DNA from 2 places in the Rossellomorea sp. DUT-2 genome. Region 2 is predicted to be linked to the other one. Evidence: riboswitches for the same ligand, from Rfam matches in the RefSeq annotation. Region 2 holds a riboswitch; the other holds the start of a gene.

Region 1 (9,597 bases), on a different contig from region 2:
TCATCGTAACCATCCCTTTTACTGTCTTCCAGTTCATCGATGTCATACCTTACGATTCAATATCCTTTAAAAAGTGGCAGGCAATTCGGGAAGTAACGAATGTTCCTTCCGTGAAAATAGGAATCGAATTTCGTCGTCGTTTCTGGGAAGATTTGAATTACGGAAACATCGTGTCAGATCTTCCCACACGCTTTACGTATATACCGAGTCACGACAAGGGTAGTAACAAACCTGGGGTCATGTTAGCGAGTTACAGCTGGGGACAGAATGCACTCTTATGGAACAGCAAATCAAAAGAAGTAATCATTAAAGAGGTTTTAGAAGATCTCTCTAAAATCTATGGCGAACAGGTGTATACAGAAATGTTGAACTATGTAGTCTACAACTGGAGTAAAAACCCATTCTCCGCAGGATGTTTTACCCTTTATACCCCTGGGCAGGCAAGTGATATCGGCGATTATATTAAGAAACCCGAAGGCAGAATTCATTTTGCTGGAGAGCACACGTCCTCCTTTCATGGTTGGATCGAAGGGGCGATTGAGTCAGGGGTGAGGGCAGCCAATGAAGTGAATAGCAGATAAGGGTTTAAAACGCATGAGTTTGCTCATGCGTTTGTTAGTTTGTATAAGAAGTATTTAATAGAGAATACAACATCAATAAAATTTTATTGGAAAACAATAAATATCATTATATAATTTAGAAAAACATGGTATCAGAGGTGTGTTATGAAACGAGGAACGACGATTTTTTTAAAAGGGGCAGTAGTGGCACTAGGAGCGATTGTATTCATCCTTTGTGTTGTCTGGTTGCCAACCATGGCAAAGCATTCGGCTGATCTATTTCCGGAATTCGCTTATTTGAAATGGCCGGTTCTAATAGGGTTATACTTAACAGCGGTTCCATTTAATTTAGCGCTGTATCAAGCTTTTAAGCTTTTAAAGTGTATTGAAAAGAAGCATGCTTTTTCAGGAAAAGCAATAAGGGCTCTTGAACGAATTAAACTGTATGCCTTACTGATTACTGCCATTTATGTGGCAGGTATAGTGTTTCTACTTATCCAAAATGCTCTTCATCCGGGTATTGCCATGGTTGGGATTATTATCAGCTTTGCGTCTGTCACCATTTCGATTTTCGCAGCGGTTCTTCAGGAATTGCTGAAGAATGCAAATGAACTAAAATCTGAAAATGATTTAACTGTATGAGGTGAGTATATGACGATTATCATTATATTGATGTGATTCTGGTTAAGAGGGAAATGCAAACCTGTAAGATCTAGGAAATCCGACCGAATCACGGAAAAAACCTTCTACTCTATCCCCCCCCTGCATAAGGTTAACTATTAAATACTTTATATAGGGGTACTGATGATGTCGTATAAGTCTCGAAACAACAATAGCTTATTCCCACTAGTATTCGTCTCTATGAAAGCCATCATTCGGGTAGTATTGATCGGTATTGTCCTCATGTATTTGACCGTATGGTTGATTTCGTCGACGGCTATTAAATTGAGGGTGGATAGTTTACTTTATTCATCGATGTCCGAACTCGTCCCAAAGGAAACGTTTCTTATGATGTTGTCACAGGAGATGACTGGACTGCGAGCTACCAATGAGGAAGCATTAAACAGTGATTTTGATTGGTTGGAAAGCGTCACAAACGTTTCACTCCTTGATCCACGTAGTTTATTTGGACGGGAAATCCCCGGGATCGAAAATTATCATACTCACATAGCCGTTGCAGGGAAAGGGACAGACATTACGAACCTCCCAAATGAATCACCGGCTCCAACAGAAGATCAGTTGAAAGATCAGGAAATTGATCAGAGCCAAATCGATCAGGCCAACAACAACTCAGGAGACGGTGTTCAAGAGATTGATGAAAAATCCGTTTACATCTATCATTCACACAGTTGGGAAGCATTCAGCCCGCTGATTAAGAATAACGATTCGAAAGATCCAGCCAGTACCAACGAGAAGGTCAACGTCATTGCTGTCGGATCCAAATTGAAGCAAGAGCTTGAAGCAAGGGGGATTGGAGCAGTCCAGGATAAGACAGATGTAAACAAAGCTCTCAAAGACAAGTCATGGACATATTTTGAATCCTATCAGTTATCAAGGGGTCTAGTACAAGAAGCCATTGCCCAAAACGATGACCTAACGTACCTGATTGATATCCATCGGGATTCTCAGCCACGAAGCATCACTACCAAAACCATTAATGGTAAAAACTATGCACGTTTATTTTTTATCGTAGGAAAAGAAAACAAAAACTTCGAAAAGAACCTTAAGATCGCAAAGGAATTGAATGCTAAACTGGAGGAAAAATATCCTGGCATCAGCCGGGGTGTCTTCATCAAAACAAGAGCAGAAGGTAACGGGGTCTACAATCAGGACCTAACCGAGAGAGCCATGTTACTTGAGTTTGGCGGAGTGGAAAATAACTTAGTGGAATTGTATAACTCTACAGAAGCCTTCGCCGAGATCTTTGCAGAATATTACAAGAAGGATGCTGTCGAGGTGAATGCTCAATAAGTGATAGGGAGAAAAGACGTATGCCACGTGGTGGACGTCTTTTTTCTGTTCCCAAGGAGAGTCGTTTCCGTAACGGCCTCAATTATCTTCTAATGTTCCTCCTCCAACGATATCCCAAATAAAATATCCCCACCACCACTGAACCAGCCAACAAAATACCCGTACCCTTATCTGCATCCAGCACATTCACCACCACGAATGCCTCAATCAACAACGAAGGAATCTTCCCGACAGAGCTGATAATAGAAAAGACAACAATAGAAATAGAGCTGAAGGCAGCGGCAACGGTTACCACACTTGAAGGCACAAACGGAACCATGCGAAATAAGAATAAAAGAAAGATCCATTCCGCTCCTGACGCTTCTTTTAATTTGAGAAAATATTTGTTAGACAGAACCTTATCAATACCTGCAAACTTTATTCCTTTTCGATACAAGTAAAAACTAACAATGGCCCCTAATGATTCACCAAGTATGGAAATTCCGACTCCTGGCCAAAACCCAAATGCGGAAATATTAAAGGCCGTCAAGAAAACACTTGGCAGGAAGCCTAGAATACTGATGAATATATTGATGGTTATACTGATAAAAATGAGAGACCAACTATCAACGGCGATAAATTCGTTCATGAAATGCTGCAGTGTGTAAGTCATATTTTAATTCCTTTGTAAGAGATTAGATTATCAGAATAATACATCTGGAATCCTTTTGGAACAATTTTATTTTGTAAGGAGTGGATAAGAAACATGATCATGAACATTGCCAAAGGTGTGCAGATGAATGCAGACATATAGTTTAAGTAAAGAAAAATAAGCAAGCAGCAATCCAATTCCTGGATTGCTGCTTTTTAACTGCTTGATTTTCCACGATTTTTCCAATGAATTGAGCCAACATCGCTATGCGGATGGCATTCCTTTTTAAGATAATTGTATTCATCCTCAAGTTCCAGGAGCGTCAATTCAAATAATTGCTTGTTCCCTTTTTTGAATATGTTGTGGACAATTAATTTGTTTATTAACTCGTTTCTTCGATGATGAATCGCTTCCTGAAGAATTTTCCCCATATTTAATCACTCCTCTATAAATGTATACGAGCAGAGGAAGAGGCTCTTTCATTTTAAAAAGCCCTCTTCCTAGTAGATAAGAAGAAGGCTTTATGTATCAAACTTCAACTCATCTTCCAAGCGAAATGCTTGTGGAATTAGCACAGTGTTCTGCAATGTAGAATCTGTTGCTGAGGCATCATCGGGCCAGTCCCTCTTCCTCTCTGGATAAGCGGCTATATAGTTGTAATGGATTTATTATATTATATATATAAGTATTCATAGTTGTCAACTAGGAATTGGATGATGGGTATAGAATAGATGATTGGAACTGACTCTCATTCCTATACTTTTTACCAATTCAGACACAGAATCTTTTTCTAATCAACAAAAAACATGATAATCTGTATACATAAACGCAATTATTGGAGTGAATCGTATGAAGACAGTGGTTGTCGTAGGTGGAGGTATTACAGGATTAACAGCTCTGTACCATCTTCAAAAAATGTCTATAGAACGAGAAATAGAGATCGAGTTAATTCTAATCGAGCGAGATCGGCAGCTCGGCGGAAAAATTAAAACCATAAGAGAAGGCGAATTCATTATGGAAGCGGGAGCAGATTCAATCGTAGCCCGTAATGAAGGGGTGCTTCCTCTAGTTGAGGAAATTCAACTTCAAGAGGAACTCGTCTATAATGAAACGGGCACATCCTACATATATACAAATGGGGAATTACACAAAATACCCCAAGATACGATTTTTGGAATTCCCATGTCCGTTGAGTCTCTCAAAAATAGCACCCTGGTCTCAGAAGAAGGGAAGACTGAGGCACTTAAAGACCTTGAAACGGAGAATACTCAGTTTACAAAAGAGAGTTCCATCGGTGATTTTTTAGAAGCATTCCTGGGTAAGGAACTTGTTGAGAAGCAGGTAGCTCCAGTATTATCAGGGGTCTACTCTGGAAATTTGCATAAGCTCACAATGGCTTCGACACTCCCATACTTACTTGAATATAAAAACGAATACGGCAGCATCATTAAAGGTCTATCTGCAAATAGACAAAAATTCCAAGGGGCATCCAATAAAAAGTTCATCTCGTTTAAAAATGGATTATCAACCATCATTGACCGTTTAGAAGAAAAATGTTCCAATGGGACATTTTTAAAGGGAGTAGAAACAACCAAGCTCCAAAAAACAGGAGACAAATATGAGCTGATTCTTAATGGTCACGGGAGGCTTAAAGCGGATTATGTGGTATTCGCAACACCTCATGACATAACCCAGAAGATTCTGACTCATGAAAACCTTGAACCTGTTTTTAACAAATTGAAAAACTCTTCACTTATTTCGATTTACCTTGGATTTAACATTCCAGATGATGAACTTCCTGCTGATGGAACAGGCTTTATCGTATCAAGCGGTAGAGATGTGAAATGTGATGCATGCACATGGACGAGTAGGAAGTGGAAGCATACATCCAATAATCAAAACCTTTTATTGAGACTTTTTTATAAAAGTACAAACCCCCATTACAATGAGTTGAAAGAGTTTAGCGAGGCAGAACTTGTAAGCACGGCACTTGAAGATATCAGAAAAAGTGTGGGCATAGACGGAGATCCGATTTCTGTCGAAGTAACGAACTGGAAAGACCTAATGCCAAACTACCATCTTGAGCACAGTCAGTCTGTACAATCGTTAGACGAAAATCTCGCAACTGAGCTGCCACGTGTGAAGCTGGCAGGTGCTTCATACTTCGGAGTGGGTATTGGCGCGTGTATTCAAAATGGGAAGAAAACTGCAGAATGGATTATAGATGAGTTAGAGGAGAATGGTTGAGGGAGATAAAGAATAAAGGAAAAGAGCTTTGAATTTTCCAAGCTCTTTTCCTTTATGTTTGCACGGGTTATGAAATCATTCGTCATTCTTCATTTTCTTTTTGAAATATTCAAGAGTATTTTCTAAACCGGAGTTCAGATCATATTGAGGTTCCCATTTTAGATGGTATAGAGCTTTCGAATTTGAGAGGTGACTGTGTAAAATATCTCCTTCCCGCTTCGCTTCGTAGTTTGGCTTTTGCGAAGAGTGTAGTTGGTTTGAAAGTAGGGTGTAGAGTAGGTTGACGCTGGTTTGGGTGTTGGTGCCAATATTGATGATTTGATTGTCGGCGTTTGTGATGGCAAGAAGATTTGCCCGGGCTACGTCCTCTACGTAAACAAAGTCCCGAGTCTGGTTTCCATCCCCAAAAATAATTGGTATTTCAATCTTTAATAGTTGCTCAATAAAAATGCTTATAACTCCGCCTTCGCCATCGGACCTTTGCCTAGGTCCATATACATTGGCGTATCGCAAGATGGTGTATGGAAGATCATAGAGCTTATTAAATAGTTTGATATAGGTTTCCGATACTAATTTTGAGGTACCGTAAAAGGAAATCGGACTAGTAGAGCTCTCTTCATTAATCATCTCATTTGTATATCCATAAACTGCACTGGAAGAGGAGAAGATGAATTTTTTCACACCGTATCTGGTACTGTACTCCAATAACTTTACGGTTCCTAATACATTGACTGCCGCATCTTCTGCAGGATTTTCCAGTGATTTAGCTACGCTCACTTGGGCAGCGAGGTGCATAACGATGTCGGGTTTTTCTTTTTCGAAAATTCTTTCAACTTTATCGGATAATAGATTTTTTCTATATATTTTAACTCCACTTGGCACGTTTTCCTCCCTGCCATTAGAGAAGTTGTCTAGAATAATTGGGGTATGACCTTCAGCGAGCAGTATTTCTACGAGTTGTGAGCCGATAAATCCGGCACCGCCTGTAACTAAAATCTTCATGTGCGATCCTGGATCAGTTCATTCTCCCTCATGATGAGTCTCCTTTCTTCATAAATATGTTTGATAGATCTTTTCGATTTTTCTCGTCATAACTTGGCTGGTCAAGTGTTGACGAGCATAGGATTCAGCAGCGTTAGCAAACCTAAGACGTTCTTCCTTATTCGTTATGAAACGCTTTATCGCCTGTGCCAGTTGTTCAACGTTACCTGGTTCACAAAGTATGCCTGTTTCTTCATGTTGAACCATTTCCGGGATTCCGCCACATGTAGTGGAGATGACCGCTTGCCGGGAAAACATTGCTTCCATGACGGATAGGGGAAAGTTATCATTCACAGTTGCTAATACATAGATGTCAGACATGGAAAGAATATGGGGTATATCGTGTCGTTTCCCAAAAAAGATCACGTTATTTAGCTTAAGTTCTTTCGCTTGTTCAATCAGTTTTTCCTTCATGACCCCATCTCCGACAATCCATACTTCTACATTACCAAGGTGTTCACGAAGCTCGGACAATGCTTCCAAGAGAAATCCATGACCTTTACGTGGTGACAGTCGGGAGACACACGTTAGGATAGTGTTTTCATGATTTTTATGAGGGAGTGGATTAAAATCGATGCCAGTATGAACGGTGACCATCCTTTCAACTTTTGCACCGAAATCCATTAAATTAGGTCGAAAGGAATCTGAAATCATCACGATTTCAGTACTTGCTTCAATGCCTACTTTCTCAAGTTCAGTAAAGTAGGCTTCTTCAATGGAATCTTTCTGCATTTTGTTGAATTTTAAGCGACTTTTCGTAAAGAACCCGTGTGGCGTAAAGAGTAAAGGTTTTTGGTATGTTTGGTTTAAATGTCCCAGGATGAAGATGGCAAACAGGTCTTGAGCGTGTATGATGTCATATTGCTGGAGATTTTTTTCTTTGAGAAAAATTCCAAATACATGAAGGTAACTAAGGTTTTTGACGATTTTTTCATTGACTTTTCCGTAGCGTCTATTCATAAACTTACGGGCTTCAGAGGCAGCTTCGGGGATCCATTCTTCCAGCTGTTCTGAAGACATATGGTTTGGCGCTAGTACATCTACACTATGACCTACCTTTTCAAAACCGTTTTTTATAGAAGTGATGTAATGAGATAATCCACCTGTATGAGGGTATTGAAAAAATGTAACGTATAAGATTTTCATTGGCTTTGAATCATCGCCTTTTTTCTTCTGACCGAATGGTTGGAGAGTGAGAGACTCCTTATAGTCTCTTTCCACATCATAATATTGATCCATGATGGCAAGAAGAGAGGGATGAATGTTGAAAGGGGGCATTCGACTCAAGTTTTCTCATCCTTTCGTATCTATTTATAGATTCCCAGTTCACTTCCCCAGGTTGATATTTTTTCTAAATGGTAGGGAAGAAGCTCACCTCCGCGGTTGTCAAAGATACGTCTCAGCTGAGTGTGTAATCCTTTTTCGAGGGTTCGTTGAAGGTACGCCATTTTGTATAAATGAATGGGTTTGGTTTTAAATTCGATTCCATATTTCTTCATTTCACTCGTGTATACGTCGACCGCATGGGTGCGAATTTCTTCTGCATTGCTTTGCCAATCCTTCCGAAAACCTAGTAAAATTTCTACCAGGACAATCATGTCAAACCATGTTGGGGCATATTTGGCTGATTCCCAATCAATGAATTGAATCGCCCAGGGTTCATTTTTGCTGACATCTTTTGAACAGATATTCTGCATATGAAGATCTCCATGTGTAATGGAATAGCCGCTGGCCAATAGTTCCGGAAAGAATTCAGGACCGTTACTGTATATGTTTTTTAATGGTTTATAATGTGGTTTGATGATGTCCTTCAATTGTTTATCCTTCTTGGCATCGTCTAGAAATGTCATTGTATTTGAAATGAATTTTTCCCGATCATTTTTCATTTTTACCGAGTTGTAAATGGGAAACCAATTTTGAAAAGTCTTTTTTTCTTTTTTGAATTTTTCTTCATGGGTGTGGGCGTGAAGTTTAGCAAGTGTTGGTATAATATAATCAAAATGCTTGGGAGTAAAGGTCAGCTGTCCGCGAATTTGGCGGACAAACTCCATGAACACCCAAGTATCACTTCCTTGTTTCTCAATCAGGTAGATTCCAGGAAGAAACTCTTTTAAAAAAGGGTAGGCTTGACTGTAGACATTAATCTCGACTTCATTTTTGTATTTGGTAGAATGGTAGATTTTAAAAATGATAGGGAAGGTGTCTGTGTGTTTCTCTAGCTGAAGCTGATAAATGCTGCTTCTTTTAGTCGATTTAAGGTTTTGGATTGATGAAGCCTGGATGGTCACTTTACTCCCAAGGGATGTGGAGAGTTTTTCTTCAATTCCATGTTTATGAAACATAGATATCAATTCTTGTGGTGTATACATACTCAATCACTCCTTCTTTTTTTCCACGCATTCCGCAGGTGAGACATGGTACTCCTTATAAATGGCATAGGGTCATCATAGGCAAGAAGAGCGAATACCTTTTTTCCTCTGAATCCATAAAAGAAGTCTTTTAAGCTCATTTCTCCATTTTTTCTTTTTTCAAGAAAGGTAAGGAAGTAACGTACCAAGTAAATCCATTGAACACCGTCAATTTGCTGTAGTTTTGGAGATGGACGTTGACCTGTAAGGTACTGGTAATATTGAAGGGCAAAATCAACTCCGGAGTGTCCGGTTAAACTATGGGTCAGCCAGAACCTGGGATTGATTTCAATGAGCTTATATTGCCCATCCCGTGGATCTTTTTTATACTCGATCATACTTACTCCTTTTAGTCCCAACTCTTTCAATAGTGGAACACCTACATCGATAAGCTCAGGTATCCGTTTGCTCACGATGTGTGCTCCCGTTCCGAATTGTGAAGGGAATTGGTGGTTTTTTTGGAGAGTGAAAAGGGCAAGTAATTCCATATCCTCATCGAAAAATGTCGCCACTTTATAGAAGCATTGGTTGTCTCCAGGAATGATTTCCTGAATAATTAGCTCACCGAACTTGCGATAAATAGGATAGATTTTCTTTAATTGGACGGCGTCTTGAATCTGAATGGCTTTCTTATTAACATGTTTTCTGAATTCATGTCCGAACACAGGCTTTAAAATACACGGAAATTCTAATTGAGTAACCGCCTCATCAAGCTCCTCTTCATTTTCCACAAAAAAGG
Region 2 (9,597 bases):
GAACTACGGTGCAAGTAAAATCGGATACGCAGGAATTTATCTCCTGCTTGCAACGATCGGAGCGAAAGCCGATCTTGCTTATGTATGGGATTCCCCTCAATACGTCGCAATGGGGATTGTATGGTTAGCCATTCATGTGATCATCATTTTCTTAGTCGCACGCTTACTACGGGCTCCTCTATTCTTCGTAGCTGTAGGATCTCAAGGAAATATCGGCGGAACAAGCTCGGCTCCTGTTGTAGCCTCTGTATTCCAGCCTTCTCTTGCCCCTGTAGGTTTATTGATGGGGATACTAGGTAACGTCGTGGGAACTTATGCCGCCGTTGCATGCGCCTGGATTGCCGAATGGGTGAGCAGGACACTATAACCAATGTAAAACGGATCACTGACCATCAGTCAGTGATCCGTTTTTATGTGAATTCTGAATTCCAGTACGTATCTCCCTTAATAAAAAATAATGATTCGGGTAGAGTGAAATATATTATTTCAGAATAATTTTATCAACCACTACTTTGGTCTCATAACTACAAAAGAATCCTTTATTACTATGACAAAATAGTTCGACCTTCTAAATAACTCCTGGTAATATTTTAATATTCAGATAATAACTTGACTTTTATTTGAAATTTTCAGATAATATTAAACGTAACCGACACAAATTTCTGAGGGGGTTATCATGGATATTTTAAACAATTTAGTCACGGAAGCAAATTCAATATTATGGGGATATATTTTAATAGGCGTACTCCTCATTTTAGGATTGTACTTCACAATCGGATCTAAATTCGTTCAAATTCGCCACTTTGGTGAAATGCTTCGATTATTAGGAGATAAAGATGTGGTCGAGGCGGAAGGGGAAAAGCAAATATCATCCCTGCAGGCATTCTTTATTGGAGCAGGTACTCGAATTGGTACAGGTAATTTAGCAGGAGTAGCCATTGCCTTAGCAATTGGGGGACCTGGAGCAGTCTTCTGGATGTGGCTTGTCGCCATTCTGGGAGGAGCCAGCGCGTTTGTCGAAAGTACACTGGCCCAAATTTACAAAGAAAAGGATAAGGTGGGATTCAAAGGCGGCCCTGGCTACTATATGAAGAAACAACTGGGCAAGCCATGGATGAGTTCGATCTTCGCCGTCACCATCATCCTTTCCTTTGGGACAACCTTTAATGCGGTTCAAAGTAACACCATCGCAACAGCTTTCAGTAATTCATTCGGAATTAACACGTTTGTTATTGGAATTGTGTTAGCTGGTTTGACTGCACTCATCATCTTCGGGGGCGTTAAACGTATAGCGACCTTTTCTTCCATCATTGTTCCAATCATGGCGGTCTTCTATATTGTATTAGCTTTATTTGTAGTCATTACGAATATTACAGAAATGCCGGGAGTCATTGCACTTATTTTCAAAAGTGCCTTTGGATTTGAACAAGTGGTCGGGGGCGGAATTGGGGCCGCGATTATGAACGGTGTAAAACGCGGACTATTCTCCAATGAAGCCGGTATGGGTAGTGCGCCGAATGCTGCCGCTACAGCATCTGTTTCTCACCCTGTCAAACAAGGCTTCATTCAAGCACTTGGTGTATTCTTTGATACGCTGCTCGTATGTTCTGCAACCGCGTTTATCATCTTAACTTCAGATGCGTACGGTTCCGGACTGACGGGTATCGAGCTATCTCAAGCAGCCATGTCAGAGCACTTTAACTCATGGGCTGGTATTTTCTTAGCGATTGCCATTTTCACCTTTGCCTTTAGCTCCATCATTGGAAGCTATTACTACGGGGAAGCCAACCTTCCATTCATTAATAAAAGTAAGACTGGACTTCTGGTTTATCGCTTCATTGCTTTAGGAATGGTGATCTTCGGTTCAGTTGCAAGCCTTGATATTGTTTGGAGCTTAGCAGACTTCTCCATGGCATTAATGGCTCTTACCAACTTAATTGCCATCGGTATTTTAGCACCAATTGCTTTTAAAGCCTTAGACAATTATATGTCTCAGCGTCGACAAGGTTTGGACCCGATTTTCTATGCAGATGATATTCCTGGTTTAAAGGGTGTCGAAAGCTGGCCAACACGTGGACGGGAAATGACTAAAAAAGCTGTGAATGAATAAAGAATCCTACCGAACAGAGCAGGCTGAAAGTCTGCTCTGTTTTTCTTTGTCATTTTTTTCTATTCCATTCTCAGGTATACTACTTATAGAAAGCTAGTTAAAGGAGCCTTACATACTATGAGTATCCTATCTTCTCTTTTAGGGGTTTTATTTGTTCTTAACTTAGTCCTTGCTGGGGCCATCATTTTCCTGGAGCGAAAAGATGCCGGAGCGACCTGGGCATGGCTTATGGTTCTGTTTTTCATTCCCCTGCTGGGCTTTATTCTTTATTTAATCTTCGGTCAGAACTTAACCAGAAAGCGATTATTCGACTGGGAAGATATGAAGAAAATCGGCATTGAAGATTTGATTCAAAAGCAGATACACTCCCTGAAAGAACACCGATTCCCTTTTAAAAATGAAACGTCCTCCCGCTATCAGGACCTTATTTATATGCACCTCATGAATAATGAAGCACTTTTGACCCAGGATAACGAAGTACAATTGTTCACCCACGGGGAGGACAAATTCGAGTCCTTATTGAAAGACATGGACGCAGCACAGGATCATATTCATATTCAGTATTATATTTTTAAGAAAGACCACTTAGGCAAGCGGATCCTGGAGAAGCTTACTGAGAAAGCAAAGCAAGGCGTAAAGATCAGGGTTTTATATGATGAGATGGGCTCCCGGAGGACAAGAAGACGCTTCTTTAAAGAACTCCTTGCAGCCGGCGGGGAAGTGGCCGTGTTTTTCCCTTCGAAAATCCCCTTCATCAATCTCCGCCTAAACTATCGTAACCACCGAAAGCTCGTGATTATTGACGGGAAAGTAGGCTATGTAGGCGGATTTAATATTGGAGATGAATACCTGGGCTTGAATCCTAAGTTCGGTTATTGGCGTGATACTCACCTGCGGATCCTAGGGAGTTCAACACTTGCCATGCAAACCCGGTTTATTCTGGATTGGAATCAAGCCAGTCGCTCGAAGAAGATCGCCTACGATTTACGATACTTCCCACAGCCTTCCTTTACTGGTCATGCCGGAGTACAGATTGTGACATGCGGCCCCGACTCTGAATGGGAGCAAATTAAAAATGGATATATTAAAATGATTTCATCTGCCAAACGATCCATCTATATTCAAACTCCTTATTTCATACCGGACGTCAGCCTGCTGGATTCGCTTAGAATTGCTGCTCTTACAGGAGTCGATGTCCGGATTATGATTCCAAACAAACCGGACCATTTATTTGTGTATTGGGCGACCTATTCATACATTGGTGAGTTACTGAAGGCAGGAGTGAAGATTTATATATATGATAACGGCTTTATTCATGCCAAAACCATTGTAGTGGATGAAACCATTTCTTCTGTGGGAACGGCAAATATTGATGTGCGAAGCTTTCGCCTCAACTTCGAGGTAAATGCCTTCTTATATGATCAAACTATTTCTGAAAGTCTGAGCGCTGTGTTCAGGAAAGATATGGAGAAGAGCAGAGAATTAACCATGAAAGAGTATGAAGAAAGACCTCTGAAGATCAAATTGAAAGAATCAATTTCAAGGCTCCTGTCCCCTATCTTATAGATAGGGATATTCTAAGACATTGCCATGAGGGCCTGGAAGAAGGCATAATAGAGGGTATAATGCGTAATTGATAGAGAGGGATGAAATCATGAGTGTACATAAAGACATTACGAAGCATTCAAGTAAGCAAAATCAACTGGTACAACAATTTATGATATTGGATGAGCATAGAGAAAGAGCGATCGATGAAGCCGTTCAGCTTTGTTTGAATGAGCAGCCGTTTACAACGGATGCCATTAATCAAGTGACGAATGAAATCAACGTCCTTGCCCGTCAAGGTGTCGTTCCACAGAGAAAGCTTGTCACAATTGAAATGGTGAAGGAATATGCAGCTAAAATAAATGAACCACGTTGAAGTTGATTTATTTCATTAACGAGTGTCAGACTCCACATAAAAAGACCTTGAAACGTCTAATCCACATTAATGGTAGGCGTGTCAGGGTCTTTTACTTTGAATGCTGGAATTTAAGCTTTTAATGCGCTATTCCACCCATCATATACAAATACAGGTTGTGTACCAATTTCAGCACGTTCTATGACGACATAGTTTTTATGTGACACGACGGTTTGATCGTCCGGTAAATCCAACTTCTTCGCAACATCCTGGTCCATTTTAACAATGACCGTGTTTTCTCTAAGGGTAGTAACCACACCATTGATTACATGTTTCTTTCTTTTGAATTGAACGGTATCTCCAAGGTTTGCATTATCTTTTGAGTACACGAATGTATTTTCCATTTTAATATCCCCTTTTCAAATAATGTAATAGGTTTCTTAGTTTATATAATTGAGAGAATTTTCTAATAATATTATTCTAACTGGTATTTATATAATTATCAATGAATACTTATCCTTCTTCTACCACAATTCATGTTTATCAAAACCTTTTAAGAAAACTTTTTTGTTTGCTTATTCTTTCTCCCTCATTATATCTATTGGCTACTACAATAGGGAAATCCTTCCTTTTAATATTTTTTTACAAAAAACCAGACTGGGACAAAAAAACCACGATATAAAGACGAAAATTAGTAGTGTAGGTTCTTAATACCGCTAATGATTTCCGTGCAAGACTACGCTTTCCGCGGGTAGCGCGTGAGCCTCCTCGGCAAGCCTGCGGGGTCTCACATAAGCTACTTTTCCCGCAGGAGTCTTCGTCTTGCACTCCAATCAACCGCTGGAAAGAGCTAAAATCATATGTACCGTAAATAAATAAAAAACCCGAACAAATCTGCCTACTAAAAAGCAGAATAGTTCGGGTTTTACTTAGACTAAAACACTTTTGTCCCAAGCTCGCTTTGATGTATTAATAAGCGAGTGCATTTTTCTTTTCTTCTTTCATGAGAACGAAGCAAAGGAAAATACCTAATAGGGATAGTACAGCGAAGAATAAGTACACCGTGTAAATGGAGTACGTTTCATAGATAAAGCCGCCAACAAAGGTACTGAACCAATTCCCCAGTCCGTTTCCGATTGCTGAATATACCGTAACGGCTGTTGCTGTAATGTGGGAAGGCGTGATTTCTTTAATGTAGCGCAATCCGGCTGGGATGAACAAGCCAATGGCAAGACCTTGCATGACAGCCGATGAATAGACAAGCCACAGACTAGGTTCTGTAAAGTAAAAGAGCCAGCGGAGCATGGATGCAGCACCTGCCAAGGCAGCGACTGTTAACAAACCGAATTTATCAATCCATCCACCGGCGACCTTCATAAAGGGAACCTCCGATAACACTGCAATCAGGAACGCGAGACCAATTCCAGCATACGTTCCGCCTGAATCTTCAACAAATAATCCGAAATACACATTATTTGCTAGATTCGGACCGAATACTAAGAAAGTGACCGCTAAAAAGATGAGGAACTTTTTCATTGTGAATAATTCTTTCATTCCTGCCTTTAAATCAAGCTTTGCTGCCGCTCTCTCTTTCGGAAACCGGAAGGAAAGGAATCCGGATAGAACTAAACAGATAAAGAAAGAGTAAAAAATGATGGTAGGCCCGATAAATCCTTCTGAAAGTCTTCCCATTATAAAGACTGCTATACCAAAGCCCAAAGAACCGAACAAACGGATATTTCCGTAGTTATACCGGACCTTACTTGTATACTTCAAGCTGATACTATCGGAAACGGGAATGATCGCACTTTGGAAAATGGCAACTAAAATGGCCACGATAAGCAGGCCATAGTAAAAGTCCATAAACAAGTAACCGAGTGCAAAGATTCCCGCCACTAAAGAGGTTAAACCAAGAACCACGGTGGGACGATTGGTCGTGTCACTCACCATTCCCCAAATAGGCTGGAAGAAAATCATCATGATGGGACCTACAGACATGATCGTTCCAATCTGATAGCCATTTAACCCCACGCTTTCGCTCAAGTACACACTGAGTAAGGGATATAAACTACCAACACCAAAGAACGTTAATAAGTAAAATCCTTGTAAAGTAAAAATTTGATTTCGTACTGTTCTTTCCACTACCGTATCCCCCAAGATGTTTTTTGTCTTCCTTATAGTAGACCTTGAACGTTCAATTGTCTATGAGTTTATGCCTTATTATGGATAAAGTCATGCTTTTTCGGAGTATCTGGTGCCGGGAAGGAATGTATCGTTCAGCTACGGCGGCTAGTCCCTCGAGGTCATAAGTCAATAACGCCATAAAGGCAAAAGGCGCCTTTCCGGCGTTCTCGCCTTATGCTTGTCGGGCCTGAGCAAGCCGCCTCCGCTTCTGTTTCATCCAGCTACGCCGGCTAGTCCCTCGAGGTCATAAGTCAATAACGCCATAAAGGCAAAAGGCGCCTTTCCGGCGTTCTCGCCTTATGCTTGTCGGGCCTGAGCAAGCCGCCTCCGCTTCTGTTTCAAAAATTTCCCGTTTGACTTTTTCGAGTAAACCCTTTAAAGTATGGAAGTATATTTTAAATCAACTAAATACGATATTCTTCTTATCCAGAGAGACGGAGGGACTGGCCCTGCGATGTCTCGGCAGCGGACTCATATTGAGTGCTGTGCCACATCCAGCAAGCGAAATGCTTGAAAGATAAGAGGAGTGTTTCGTTCTTTTGAAACCTCTTCTTATTCCGGAAGAGGTTTTTTGTATGTTAGTAAATTGGACGATAAAGGAGTGTTAGGAATGAATCAAGAAAAAGGAAATCTATTGGCGTTACTGCCTTTGATCATATTTGTTTCTCTGTTCCTTGGAGCAGGCATCATTTCAGGAGACTTTTATGCTTTTCCTGTACTAGTATCAATTATCATCGCATCCGTTGTAGGTCTGTTGATGAACCGAAAAGAGACGTTAACGGCTAAGATTGAGCGTTTCGCTAAAGGATCCGGTCACCCTGATATCATGATCATGGTCTTTATCTTCCTGTTAGCGGGAGCGTTTTCCGGAGTAGCTGAAAAGATGGGAGCCGTTGATTCAACTGTAAACTTCGCCCTATCCGTGCTGCCCGGTAACTTGATCATTGTGGGATTATTTATTATCGCTGCTTTCATTTCGTTATCAATGGGTACATCCATGGGAACGATCGCAGCACTCGCGCCAATCGGTGTCGGGATTAGTTCAGGAACAGATATTTCTATGCCCCTTGCCATGGCGACCGTCATTGGAGGAGCGATGTTCGGAGATAACTTATCGTTCATTTCAGATACGACCATTGCAGCTGTTCGTACACAGAAAACGGAAATGAAAGACAAATTTAAAGTCAACTTCTTCATTGTATTACCTGCCGCAATCGTGACAATGATGATTCTCCTTGTTCTTACTATGGGGAATCAATCTACTGTCGGAGCGGAAAGCTTTAATTGGATTAAAATCCTGCCTTACCTTGGAGTTATCATCGGTGCTCTTGCAGGATTAAATGTGTTTGTCGTTTTATTAGGCGGAATTGTTTTAGCTGGAATCATTGGATTCATCGATGGAAGCTTTACTCCAGCCAGTTATTTTGGTAGCGTGGCCGATGGAATGACAGGAATGGCAGAGATTGTGATCCTTTCCGTGCTGATCGGCGGGGTTGTAGAACTTATCCGTCATAACGGCGGAATTCAGGCTTTACTTTATCACGCCACTCGCAAAATCAAGTCTCCTCAGGGAGCACAGCTTGCTACTGCAGGATTAGTGAGTTCTACAAACCTGTGCACAGCGAACAACACGATTTCAATCATTATTGCCGGCCCGCTTGCCAAATCGATTAGTGAAAACTATGGGGTGGACCCCCGTAAATCAGCCAGTATCCTTGATATTTTCTCTTGTTCGATTCAAGGATTAATCCCTTACGGAGCACAGGCCCTGTTAGTGGCTGAAGTCGCAGGCATATCACCAATCAGCATCATCCCATATGCCTTCTACCCGATCTTGATTGCTGTTTGCGGTCTGATTGCCATTCGATTTGCACTACCGAAATTCACACGCAAATCTGCACCGGAAGCAAACCCGGTTCGATCTTAAATTTAGAGAGACAAACCCTTTTGGGCTTGTCTCTCTTTTTGATAAGAAAAAAGCAGATTCCGTTTCCGGTAACCTGCTTTCTTTTTATAACAAATCATTTACATGATATAGCTTACCACTTTCAATTTCGCTTTCTGTTACAAGTTTAACCAGTGCACTTGCGACTGTATCGGTTTCACGAAGCATTCCTTCCTCTTTATAGCGCTGGAAGGATTCGACATCGGCAAAGGCTTCTTTAGAGGACGAACGGATTTCACCTTGCATATCTGTATCCATGACACCAGGGCTGAAGGCAATCACTTGATGTCGGCTATGTTTTTTAGAAAGCTCTAAGCTTACGGTTTCTGTCAACATATTCACTCCGGCTTTGGTTGCGCAGTAGGTACTCCAGCCATACACAGGGCGACTTCCCGCTCCTGAGCTGATATTGATCATAATCATCTTCGAATCAGATCCCCGGGCAGCTTTTATCATCTCATTGGTTGCGATCATGGGAGATAGTAAGTTGACATGTACACTCGTTTCCAGAGCTTGATTTTCCACTTCACCAGAAGGGTTGATTGGTGTCACCACACCGGCATTTTGGACAACATATACTCTGTCAGGTTTGTATTCAAATACTTTTGCACCGGCTTCACGGAATACAGCTTCGGTTTCTCCTGATTGTGAGAGATCGCACGGGAAGAATTCATACGATACCTCATTTTCCCAGGCTAGCTTTCGCAGTCTTTCATTATCTGACCGTGAAACATTGATCAGACCTATGCCCTTTTCGATAAATAGCTTGGCAATCGACTCGCCTAAGCCTCTTGTTGCTCCCGTTACAATTGCATAATCCATATCGACTCATCTCCTTCTTACCTTCTGATTATAAGGGAGAGTCTTATTTTCACAAAAAAATCAGCCTCATTTTTACATAACATTTACAAATGAGATCAACCTTTTCCGCATAATAAGGAAGCTCCACGACAAAGAACGATTTTATCGCAGAGCCAATAGGGATTTACTCTGATTTATTATTTTTCTGAATCACTTTTAATCCTGTTCCCATGTCGGAAGCAAGTATATAGTTCCGGTTAGCAAATACGCCCCAAATAAATGAGTTTTCCGGTACATATCTTCCTATTTCTTCTGGTGTTGAAGGGTCGGAGATATCAACCGCTCTTACTCCTCCTGCATAGTGGGAGAGGTAGAGGGTGTTCCCTACAACTTTAGGGTCATGAACTGTATTTGCAAATGTAACCCCATCCTCGACATTGTCGACTAAATCCGTTTTGAAATTACTTAATAATTTAGGATTGGATCTATCTTTAATATCAAAGATTCTCGTATAGCCGTATGATTCTTCATACCCTTCCCTTTTAGGAGCATAGACCTCTCTCGTCTCAATAAGCACGGTTCCCCCTTTCGCTACTTGAGCAGAGTGAGAAGACCCTTGTTGTAGTGAAGCAAACTCAGTACGTCCTAAGTACTCAG

The links. Region 2 has a riboswitch for S-adenosylmethionine ahead of ACOSV2_RS20685 (Na+/H+ antiporter NhaC family protein). Riboswitches for the same ligand answer to the same signal wherever they lie in the genome.
Region 1: linked by a shared signal. The riboswitch ahead of fbpA (Fur-regulated basic protein FbpA) and the one ahead of ACOSV2_RS20685 (Na+/H+ antiporter NhaC family protein) in region 2 are both predicted to bind S-adenosylmethionine.

The regions. Positions count from the first base shown of each region.
Region 1 is NZ_JBQPEO010000001.1:906,407-916,003, forward strand. It holds gene ACOSV2_RS04465 (flavin monoamine oxidase family protein) at 1-581, shown strand, start outside; gene ACOSV2_RS04470 (DUF2975 domain-containing protein) at 726-1,202, shown strand; gene spoIIP (stage II sporulation protein P) at 1,368-2,531, shown strand; gene ACOSV2_RS04480 (TVP38/TMEM64 family protein) at 2,614-3,183, opposite strand; gene fbpA (Fur-regulated basic protein FbpA) at 3,378-3,593, opposite strand; SAM riboswitch class I at 3,700-3,807, opposite strand; gene ACOSV2_RS04490 (protoporphyrinogen oxidase) at 4,012-5,409, shown strand; gene ACOSV2_RS04495 (NAD-dependent epimerase/dehydratase family protein) at 5,485-6,411, opposite strand; gene ACOSV2_RS04500 (glycosyltransferase family 4 protein) at 6,460-7,728, opposite strand; gene ACOSV2_RS04505 (hypothetical protein) at 7,758-8,819, opposite strand; gene ACOSV2_RS04510 (carboxylate--amine ligase) at 8,822-9,597, opposite strand, start outside.
Region 2 is NZ_JBQPEO010000007.1:27,011-36,607, reverse strand. It holds gene ACOSV2_RS20720 (DUF819 family protein) at 1-367, shown strand, start outside; gene ACOSV2_RS20715 (alanine/glycine:cation symporter family protein) at 677-2,110, shown strand; gene cls (cardiolipin synthase) at 2,228-3,676, shown strand; gene ACOSV2_RS20705 (YpbS family protein) at 3,765-4,031, shown strand; gene ACOSV2_RS20700 (DUF2187 family protein) at 4,142-4,414, opposite strand; gene ACOSV2_RS20695 (hypothetical protein) at 4,653-4,847, opposite strand; gene ACOSV2_RS20690 (MFS transporter) at 4,980-6,152, opposite strand; SAM riboswitch class I at 6,614-6,718, shown strand; gene ACOSV2_RS20685 (Na+/H+ antiporter NhaC family protein) at 6,805-8,121, shown strand; gene ACOSV2_RS20680 ((S)-benzoin forming benzil reductase) at 8,206-8,961, opposite strand; gene ACOSV2_RS20675 (LVIVD repeat-containing protein) at 9,125-9,597, opposite strand, start outside.